DNA from 2 places in the Bacillus sp. LQ01 genome. Region 1 is predicted to be linked to the other one. Evidence: riboswitches for the same ligand, from Rfam matches in the RefSeq annotation. Region 1 holds a riboswitch; the other holds the start of a gene.
The links. A riboswitch is a leader RNA that binds a small molecule or an ion and turns the genes downstream of it on or off. The one in region 1 is predicted to bind S-adenosylmethionine.
Positions count from the first base shown of each region.

Region 2: it holds a riboswitch for S-adenosylmethionine, as region 1 does, so the genes downstream of both, AC22L0_RS21125 (methionine ABC transporter ATP-binding protein) here and metI (cystathionine gamma-synthase/O-acetylhomoserine thiolyase) in region 1, are expected to answer to the same signal.

Region 1 covers NZ_JBYEZL010000002.1:591,818-596,660, reverse strand. The annotation lists gene metH (methionine synthase) at 1-15, opposite strand, end outside; gene AC22L0_RS15450 (bifunctional homocysteine S-methyltransferase/methylenetetrahydrofolate reductase) at 15-1,847, opposite strand; SAM riboswitch class I at 1,918-2,027, opposite strand; SAM riboswitch class I at 2,231-2,341, shown strand; gene metI (cystathionine gamma-synthase/O-acetylhomoserine thiolyase) at 2,436-3,548, shown strand; gene metC (cystathionine beta-lyase) at 3,545-4,708, shown strand.
Region 2 covers NZ_JBYEZL010000003.1:85,507-90,349, reverse strand. The annotation lists gene gcvH (glycine cleavage system protein GcvH) at 17-400, shown strand; gene AC22L0_RS21140 (toprim domain-containing protein) at 897-1,241, shown strand; gene AC22L0_RS21135 (thioredoxin family protein) at 1,245-1,553, shown strand; gene AC22L0_RS21130 (hypothetical protein) at 1,706-2,050, shown strand; SAM riboswitch class I at 2,176-2,283, shown strand; gene AC22L0_RS21125 (methionine ABC transporter ATP-binding protein) at 2,462-3,487, shown strand; gene AC22L0_RS21120 (methionine ABC transporter permease) at 3,480-4,145, shown strand; gene metQ (methionine ABC transporter substrate-binding lipoprotein MetQ) at 4,168-4,843, shown strand, end outside.

The DNA of each region.
Region 1 (4,843 bases):
TTCTATACACTTCATCAATTAATACCTTCTTTCACTTCTTGCTTTTCTCTTACATATTTAACAAGATGTTCTGTAATTTCATACTTTAAAAATGGTGTAATAAGATAAATACCATTAAAATATTTCATCGCTGCGTCGACCAATTCTTGTGAAATGCGAATCCCTTCCTCAATTGCTGCCTCTTTCGTTTCATGTCCATCCATTCTCTCTCTTATTTCTTCAGGAAGAGTAATACCCGGCACCTCAAAATGAAGAAAATCTGCATTCCGCTTACTTACTAACGGCATAATTCCAATAAAAATAGGTTGTTCCAAATGCTTTGTCGCTTCATACACTTCTTCAATTAACTTGATATCGTAAATTGGCTGAGTTAAAAAATACTCCGCTCCAGCATCTATTTTTCGTTCCATTCGCTTAACTGCTGCTTTTAAGTGCCTCACGTGAGGATTAAATGCGCCGCCTACAGAAAACCTTGTCGCCGGTCCAATTGATTTCCCTAAAATTGAACGTCCATCGTTCATTTCTTTAATCATTTTAATAAGCTCAATAGAGGATAAATCATATACAGAAGTGGCACCGGGAAAATCACCAACGCGCGCTGGATCACCAGTTAAAGCTAACACTTCTTCCATCCCTAACGCCGATAAACCTAACAAATGAGATTGTAGTCCAATGACGTTATGATCTCTACACGTTAAATGCGTCAATACTGGGATATCATGCTTCGTTAATAACGCACCCATCGCCATATTAGAGACACGAGGCGATGCTAATGAATTATCTGCTAGAGTAATAGCATCTGCTCCCGCTCTTTTTAACGCTCTTGCTCCTTCAAAAAAACGCTGTGTATCTAACGTTTTCGGTGGATCTAATTCCACTACAACTGTCGTTTGTTTTTTTGCTTTCTCTGCTAGAGTGACGTGAGCCTTCGAACGTTCCTCATGCGTATGAACGACTTTTGGCCTTTGAATCGTTTCTTTTTCTATTACAGGGGTAATATTCGCAACAGCGCGCTTCATACTTTGAATATGTTCTGGAGTCGTACCACAACAGCCACCCAATAACCGAATACCTTGCTCAATAAATTTCGGTGTCATTGCTTCAAAATAAGCTGGACTTCCCTCATATACGTAACGTCCCTCTACATAATTCGGGAGACCTGCATTTGGGTATGCTGATAAATAGCCATTTTGCGGAATCGATATCATTTTGAAAGCTTCCGTCATATGAAGCGGCCCCAGTTGACAATTCAATCCAACAACATTTGCACCGTAATCTATAAACTGCTTTAATATTTCATTGACATCATTTCCATTTTGAGTCGTACCTGCTTCATGTAACGCTAATTGCGCAACAATCGGAATATTCGTTTGCTTACGCAACACTTTAACAGCATGAAGTAATTCAAATTCATCATAAAAAGTTTCTAATAGTAATCCATCAACCTGTTCTTCTAGTAAAGACCCCGCCTGTTCAAGTAACATAAACTCCCTTTCCATATCAGTCGTTGTAACAGCTCCGATATGTTTCATACCACCAATTGTTCCTAAAATTGCATTTTTATCTGTCACAGATGCTTTCGCCAATTTCACTGCCGCTCTATTAATTTTTGTAACTTGATTTTCTAAACCATACATACGTAATTTCGCCTCATTTGCTCCATACGTATTCGTTTGAATTACATCTGCTCCAGCAGCTACATATTGTTTATGAATGGATATAATTAGATCTGGATCAGATACGTTCAATTCTTCAAAGCTACTTTGCAAACCATGTGAATGCAATAACGTTCCAACCGCACCATCACCTATTACAATTCCTTTTGATAATAAATCTAGTAATTTCACGAATCTCCCTCATTTCTATCAATATAAAAACCCCCTCTTCACTTTGAAGAGGGGGACATAATTGTTCCTCCTCTTATTATGCAAAACATTCGTTTTGCAGGTATTAGCACCGTTTCAAACATTTCGTTTGAAGGTTGCCGGGTTTCACAGGGCCTTTCCCTCCACCGCTCTCAATAAGAGTTGTCTTTATTATTTTATTTATGTAGCTAAAAGGAAATGCGTTCCCCTTTTAACAATGTTTGTTAATTTTTTAATAAATTTAGCATGCACAAAATTAAAAGTCAATGACACTTGCGGAAAAATAAAAATTATTTAAAATAAAGTTGCAATTCAATTATCTTTTATTGTAAAGTTAAAAACATAATAAAAATTTCATACGAACATTCTTATCTAGAGAGGTAGAGGGACTGGCCCTGTGACGCCTCAGCAACCATTAACATTTTGTTAATAAGGTGCTAATTCCAGCAAATTGTGAAAGATTTGACAGATGAGAAGAAGACTCTATTCAAACCGAAAGCCTTCTTCTTAGAAGGCTTTTTTTATTTTATATTCACTTAATGTTTCAATTTAAAAAGGAGGAATTTTCACATGTCAACAATCGAAACAAAACTAGCACAAATCGGAAATCGTAGTGAAACTACAACTGGAACGGTTAATCCACCAGTTTATTTCTCAACCGCTTATCGCCACGAAGGAATTGGTAAATCTACTGGCTTTGACTATTCACGAACTGGCAATCCAACTCGCGGTCTTTTAGAACAGGCGATCGCAGACTTAGAATATGGCGAAAAAGGTTATGCCTGTAGTTCAGGGATGGCGGCTGTTCTCCTCGTCCTTTCTCTATTCCGCTCTGGAGACGAACTTATTGTATCTGAAGATTTATACGGGGGAACGTATCGATTATTTTCTGAGCATGAAAAAAAGTGGAATGTTCGATGTAGATACGTAAATACACAGTCTATTAAACAAATTGAGCAAGCTATCACAACTGAAACGAAGGCTATTTTCATAGAAACTCCAACTAATCCATTAATGCAAGTTACTGATATTGCTGCTGTCGCAACTGTAGCGAAAAGGCACGGACTACTTCTTATTGTAGACAACACATTCTACACACCTTATATACAGCAACCATTAACAGAAGGTGCTGACATTGTACTTCATAGCGCAACGAAATATTTAGGGGGACATAACGATGTACTAAGCGGGCTTGTCGTTGCAAAAGGAAAGGAACTTTGCGAGGAAATCGCTCATTATCATAATGCATCAGGTGCAGTTTTAAGCCCATTTGACTCATGGTTATTAATTCGCGGTATGAAAACGTTAGCGCTTCGCATGAGACAACATGAAGAAAATGCGAAAGCAGTTGTTGCGTATTTAAATGATGAAGACGGGGTGACAGATGTATTTTATCCAGGAAGAGGCGGCATGATTTCATTCCGCCTTAAAGATGAAGCTTGGATTAATCCATTCTTACAATCTTTATCCTTAATTACATTTGCCGAAAGTCTTGGTGGTGTAGAAAGTTTAATGACTTATCCAGCAACGCAAACACATGCTGATATTCCTGAAGAAATTAGAACAGCAAACGGCGTATGCAATCGTCTTCTTCGATTCTCAGTTGGCATTGAAAATAGTAACGATTTAATTCAAGACTTAAAGCAAGCCATTAAACTCGTAAAAGAAGGTGTAAGAATATGAGCTATTCTATAGATACACTCTTACTACACAACCAATATAAACATGACTCGCAAACAGGCGCTGTGAACGTTCCTATTTATAACACATCAACTTTTCACCAGTTTGATGTAGATACGTTCGGAAAATATGACTATAGCAGGTCAGGAAATCCAACTCGTGAAGCTCTTGAAGATATCGTTGCTTTATTAGAAGGCGGAACAAAAGGATTCGCCTTTGCATCAGGCATTGCAGCGATTTCCACTGCATTCCTCCTTCTTTCACAAGGTGATCACGTACTCATTTCAGAAGATGTGTACGGAGGCACTTACCGAGTGATAACTGAGGTACTCTCCCGTTACGGTGTTTCACATACATTTGTTGATATGACCAATTTAGAAGAAATAAAACAAAACATGAAACCAAATACAAAGCTCTTTTATGTAGAAACACCTTCTAACCCACTTTTAAAAGTGACAGATATTCGCGAGGTTTCTAAACTCGCAAAATCTATTGGCGCTCTTACTTTTGTTGATAATACATTTTTGACACCACTATTCCAAAAACCACTTGAACTTGGAGCTGATGTCGTTCTTCATAGTGCTACAAAATTTATTGCTGGTCATAGTGATGTTACTGCCGGATTAGCAGTAGTAAAAGATGCAGAACTCGCTCAAAAGCTTGGATTTTTACAAAATGCATTCGGTGCTATTTTAGGACCTCAAGATTGTTCTCTCGTACTTCGCGGTCTAAAAACATTGCACGTACGCCTCGAGCATTCAGCTAAAAATGCCAATAAAATCGCACATTATTTACAAGAGCACGCTAAAGTACAAAATGTCTATTATCCGGGATTACAAACACATCTCGGATTTGATATTCAACAATCTCAAGCAACATCAGCTGGAGCGGTCTTATCGTTTACTTTGCAGTCAGAAGATGCACTCCGCCAATTTTTATCAAAAGTAAAATTACCTGTTTTTGCAGTTAGTTTAGGAGCTGTAGAGTCAATTCTTTCTTATCCAGCAAAAATGTCACATGCAGCACTGTCGCAAGAAGCTCGTGATGAAAGAGGAATCTCTAATTCATTACTTCGGTTATCAGTCGGTCTTGAAAATGTTAACGATTTAATATCCGATTTTGAAAATGCCCTTTCTTATGTAGAAGAACCTGTAAATGCATAGAGAAAAAGAAGATATGAGATTAGGTTTTCATATCTTCTTTTTCTGCGTTTTAGTTATATTCATTTGAATTTCTTCTTTTCTTATAGTCCATAAAAAAATAAAAGTATATCATCTATTTCTAAATAATGGATTAAT
Region 2 (4,843 bases), on a different contig from region 1:
CACTGGAGGTACAGTCATGAGCATTCCAAATAATTTACGTTACTCTGAAGAACACGAATGGGTAAAAACTGAAGGTAATGAAGTTGTTATCGGTATCACTCACTTTGCACAAGGTGAGCTAGGCGATATCGTATTCGTTGAACTTCCTGAAGTAGGTGCAACAATCGAAGCTGACGAGCCATTCGGAAGCGTAGAATCTGTTAAAACAGTTTCTGAGTTATACGCACCTGTAAGCGGTAAAGTTGTAGCAGTAAACGAAGAATTAAGTGACCAACCAGAACTTGTTAACGAATCTCCATACGAGGGTGCATGGATGGTTAAAGTTGAACTTTCTGATGCAAGCCAAGTTGAGAAGTTATTAACTGCAGAAAAATATGCAGAAATGACAAACCAAGACTAATTATAGTCGACTAAAGGACAGCCTTTGTGCTGTCCTTTTTTATTTTGTGTGAAATAATGAAATTCAAGTTATATGTAAATAAATAAGCTATTATGAGAAAAACTGTTTTGTGGTAAGGTTTCATAAGTCTTCACAATCTAAACGAGCCGCTTGCGCTTTTCATTGTCCATCTCCACCTCCTAGCCCTTCATGTCTAAGAACCTTCCGTACGAGAAGACAAAAAGCATCTTCTGTACGAAAGAACCTTAGCCAACAGGGCTGAACAGTCGGTTCCGCTTTTCGTTGTCTAGCTCCAGCGGCTAGAACAGTCGGTCATTTCACTCCTTCACTTGAGGCAAAAGGCGCCTCTAGTTCAGGAGTTCCAATGCCCTCCTGTTCTAAACGAGCCGCTTCCGCTTTTCTTTTGCAAAAATAAACAGGAAACAACATGAAAATAACGAATATACTATATACTAAGTTCAAGGTTATATAGTATATGGTGATCGGGTGATGACATATGATTTATGTAGAAAAAGTCATTATTGTAGAAGGTACATCAGATAGAAGAAAGATTGAATCTATTATTCGTGAACCGGTGGAAATTGTTTGTACAAATGGTACAATTGGTTTGTCGAAAATGGATGAGCTCGTTGATCAGTTTTTTGATAAGGAAGTGTATGTGCTAGTGGATGCTGATGATGCTGGAGAAAAGTTAAGGAAACAATTTCGAAAAGAATTTCCGCAAGCCGAGCATATCTATATTGATCGCTCGTACCGAGAAGTGGCAACTGCGCCATCTACACACTTAGCAAATGTATTATGGGGAGCCGACATTGACGTTTATACAGAATATTTACGGTAAGGAATGATAGAAGTGATTGATTGGACAGGAGCCGAAGCTACAGCCCTAATAGAGAACGAAGAAAAAACAGTATTATATGTATATACTCCAATGTGTGGAACATGCCAATTAGCAAAAAAGATGTTAACAGTTGTTGAGATGACAATTGAAGGCCTCAAAATTGGGATGTTAGATTTAAATTATGCTCCGTATTTAGCGAAAGAGTATGGGATTGAAAGTGTACCTTGTTTACTTGTTTTTGAAAATGGGACACTGATGAAGAAGATATACGCATTTCATTCGGTTGAATATTTATATACGGAATTAAAGTAGGCGGCAAAATTTTTGCCGCCTCGACATATTTCTTGGGAAATATGTCGAGATGCAGGGTGGATACAGTATTTGTCGAGCGAAAATAACAGGATTGCTCTTTAGTGAGAGGGAATGGTATGTAATAGAAAGTGATATGAAGGATGTGATTTAGGGTGAGATTATATTCTTTGCTTCAATCATTTGTAAATTACGCTAATGGTCAATATCATTTAGAACCGCTTTTAAGACAAGAAGAAAAAACTGTTAATTTTCGCTTTGGAGATGAAAGTTGTTCGTTACAAATTTCAAGAGATTATATAGAGCTGGTACATGAGGAAAGAGGAACGGAACAAATCATTTGCTTAGATGAAAAGGATATAGAACAATTGGTGAATGGAAATGTACGATTGCAAATGTTAATGAACGATGGACGTGTACAATATTCAGGAACGTACCGAACGATGTTATTAGTGGAATCGATGTTTCATATATGTAAACCGATGTCAGTAGGTGCTTAAAATTCTGAAGTTTCATTTTTTGCGAAAATTTCTGTTGACATGGTGAGTGTATATTGATACAATTCAAGTCATAAAATATAGACAATTTCATAAATTTCAAATCAGACGAAAATTGAATCTGATTTCTCTTATCAAGAGAGGTGGAGGGACTGTGCCCTGTGAAGCCCGGCAACCGTCAACTTATGTTGAAATGGTGCCAATTCCTGCAAAGCGAATGCTTTGAGAGATGAGAGAGAGGGATAATGTTGTTATATACGCATATAAACCTTTCTGCTTCTCTAAAGCAGAAAGGTTTTTTTATTGTTTGAATGTGGAGGACATTCAAATAATAAAAGTAATGATAACAGTGGACTACACGCATTAAAAATAAAAAATTGCGGAGTCGATCCAAACAAAAAAGGGGTGAACATCATGATTCTATTAGAGAACGTAAAGAAAATATATAAGGCGAAAAGCGGTGATGTCACTGCTGTAGATAACGCCAATTTAAAAATAGAAAAAGGCGAAATATTTGGTGTTATTGGATATAGCGGCGCTGGAAAAAGTTCGTTAATCAGATTGTTTAATCAGTTAGAGAAACCGACTTCTGGCCAAATTACAATTGCGAATCGTGTTATATCAGCAATTACAGGAAGTGAACTTCGTAAGGCAAGACAAGAAATCGGAATGATTTTTCAACACTTCAACTTACTTTGGTCACGAACTGTACGTGAAAATATTGAGTTTCCACTTGAAATTGCAGGTGTTGATAAAGCGAAGAGAAGAAAACGTGTTGATGAATTAATTCATCTTGTTGGATTAGAAGGAAGAGGAGACGCGTACCCATCTCAGCTGAGTGGAGGACAAAAGCAACGCGTCGGGATTGCAAGAGCATTAGCTAACAATCCACAAGTGCTTTTATGTGATGAAGCAACGTCAGCTCTTGATCCGGAAACGACAGATCAAATTTTAGATTTACTATTAGACATTAATAAGCGTCTTGGTTTAACAATTGTACTCATTACACATGAAATGCACGTGATTCGAAAGATTTGTAACCGAGTGGCGGTAATGGAGAGAGGAAAGATTGTAGAAACAGGTCCAGTACTTGATGTATTCCGTAATCCGAAGCAAGATATTACGAAACGATTTGTACAGCAGTTAACAGATTCTGAAGATACAAATGAAACAATTGAAAATTTAATTGAAAAATATCCAGATGGAAAAGTAATTCGTTTGCAGTTTATCGGTGAGGCTGTAGAAAGACCAGTGCTTCAACGATTAATGCAACGCAGTGATATAGAAGTTAGCATTTTGCAAGGAAATATTGCACAAACGAATAACGGTTCTTACGGTAGTTTAGTTGTTCATTTAAATGGTGAGGAAACAGCGATCCAGCAAGCAATAGAAGGAATTCATCAAGATCAAGTAGAGCTGGAGGTGATTGCACATGGATAAGTTACTCGCAAATGTTGATTGGAATCAAATGTTAGAAGCAACTGGTGAAACGTTATATATGACGGCAATCGCAGCCCTTGCGACATTTGTTTTAGGACTAATTTTAGGATTGTTACTCTTCATGACAGCAAAAGATAATTTATGGGAAAACAAATCAATTAATACGGTGATTGGAGCATTCGTAAATATATTCCGCTCTATACCGTTCATCATTTTAATTATTTTATTAATCCCATTTACAAAGATTCTTCTTGGAACAATTCTTGGAGCAAGTGCAGCTCTGCCGGCTTTAATTATTGGAGCCGCACCATTCTACGCGAGAATGGTTGAAATTGCACTTCGCGAAATTGATAAAGGTGTAATTGAAGCTTCAAAAGCAATGGGAGCAAAAACAAGCACAATTATTTTGAAAGTGTTAATTCCAGAATCATTACCAGCATTAGTATCTGGTATTACGGTTACGACAATTGCTTTAGTAGGCTATACAGCAATGGCGGGAGTTGTTGGTGCTGGTGGCCTTGGAACACTTGCTTACTTAGAAGGATTCCAGAGAGGGAATAACGATGTAACAATCGTTGCGACAATTTGTGTATTACTAGTTGTATTTTTAATCCAGTGGATTGGTGATAGTTTAACGACTCGAATAGATAAACGATAATAAAAACGGGAGGATATTTTAAATGAAAAAATTATTACTTACGGCACTTATTTCAACTTCAATTTTTGGGTTAGCTGCTTGTGGCGGGAAAGATAAAGATGAAAAGAAACTTGTTGTTGGTGCTTCTAACGTACCGCATGCTGAAATTTTAGAAAAAGCAAAACCGTTACTTGAGAAAAAAGGAATTGAATTAGAAGTGAAAAAATTCCAAGATTACGTGTTGCCAAATAAATCGTTAGCGGATAAGGAATTAGATGCAAACTATTTCCAGCACATTCCGTATTTAGAAAAAGAAATTAAAGATAAAAAATATGATTTTGAAATAGCAGGGAAAATTCATATTGAACCAATTGGTGTATATTCTCAAAAATATAAGAGTTTAAAAGAACTTCCAGACGGGGCGACAATTATTATGAGTAATTCCGTTACTGACCATGGACGTGGTTTAGCAATTTTACAAAAAGAAGGCATTTTAAAAATTAAAGACGGAGTAGATCCAGTTAGTGCAACTCCAAAAGATATTGCAGATAATCCGAAACACTTAAAATTCAAAACGGATATTGAGCCTGGTTTGTTGCCACAAGTGTATAACAATAAAGAAGGCGACGCTGTTTTAATTAACTCGAACTATGCAATTGATGCGAAATTAAACCCAGAAAAAGATGCAATTGCAATTGAAGGCGATGATTCTCCATACG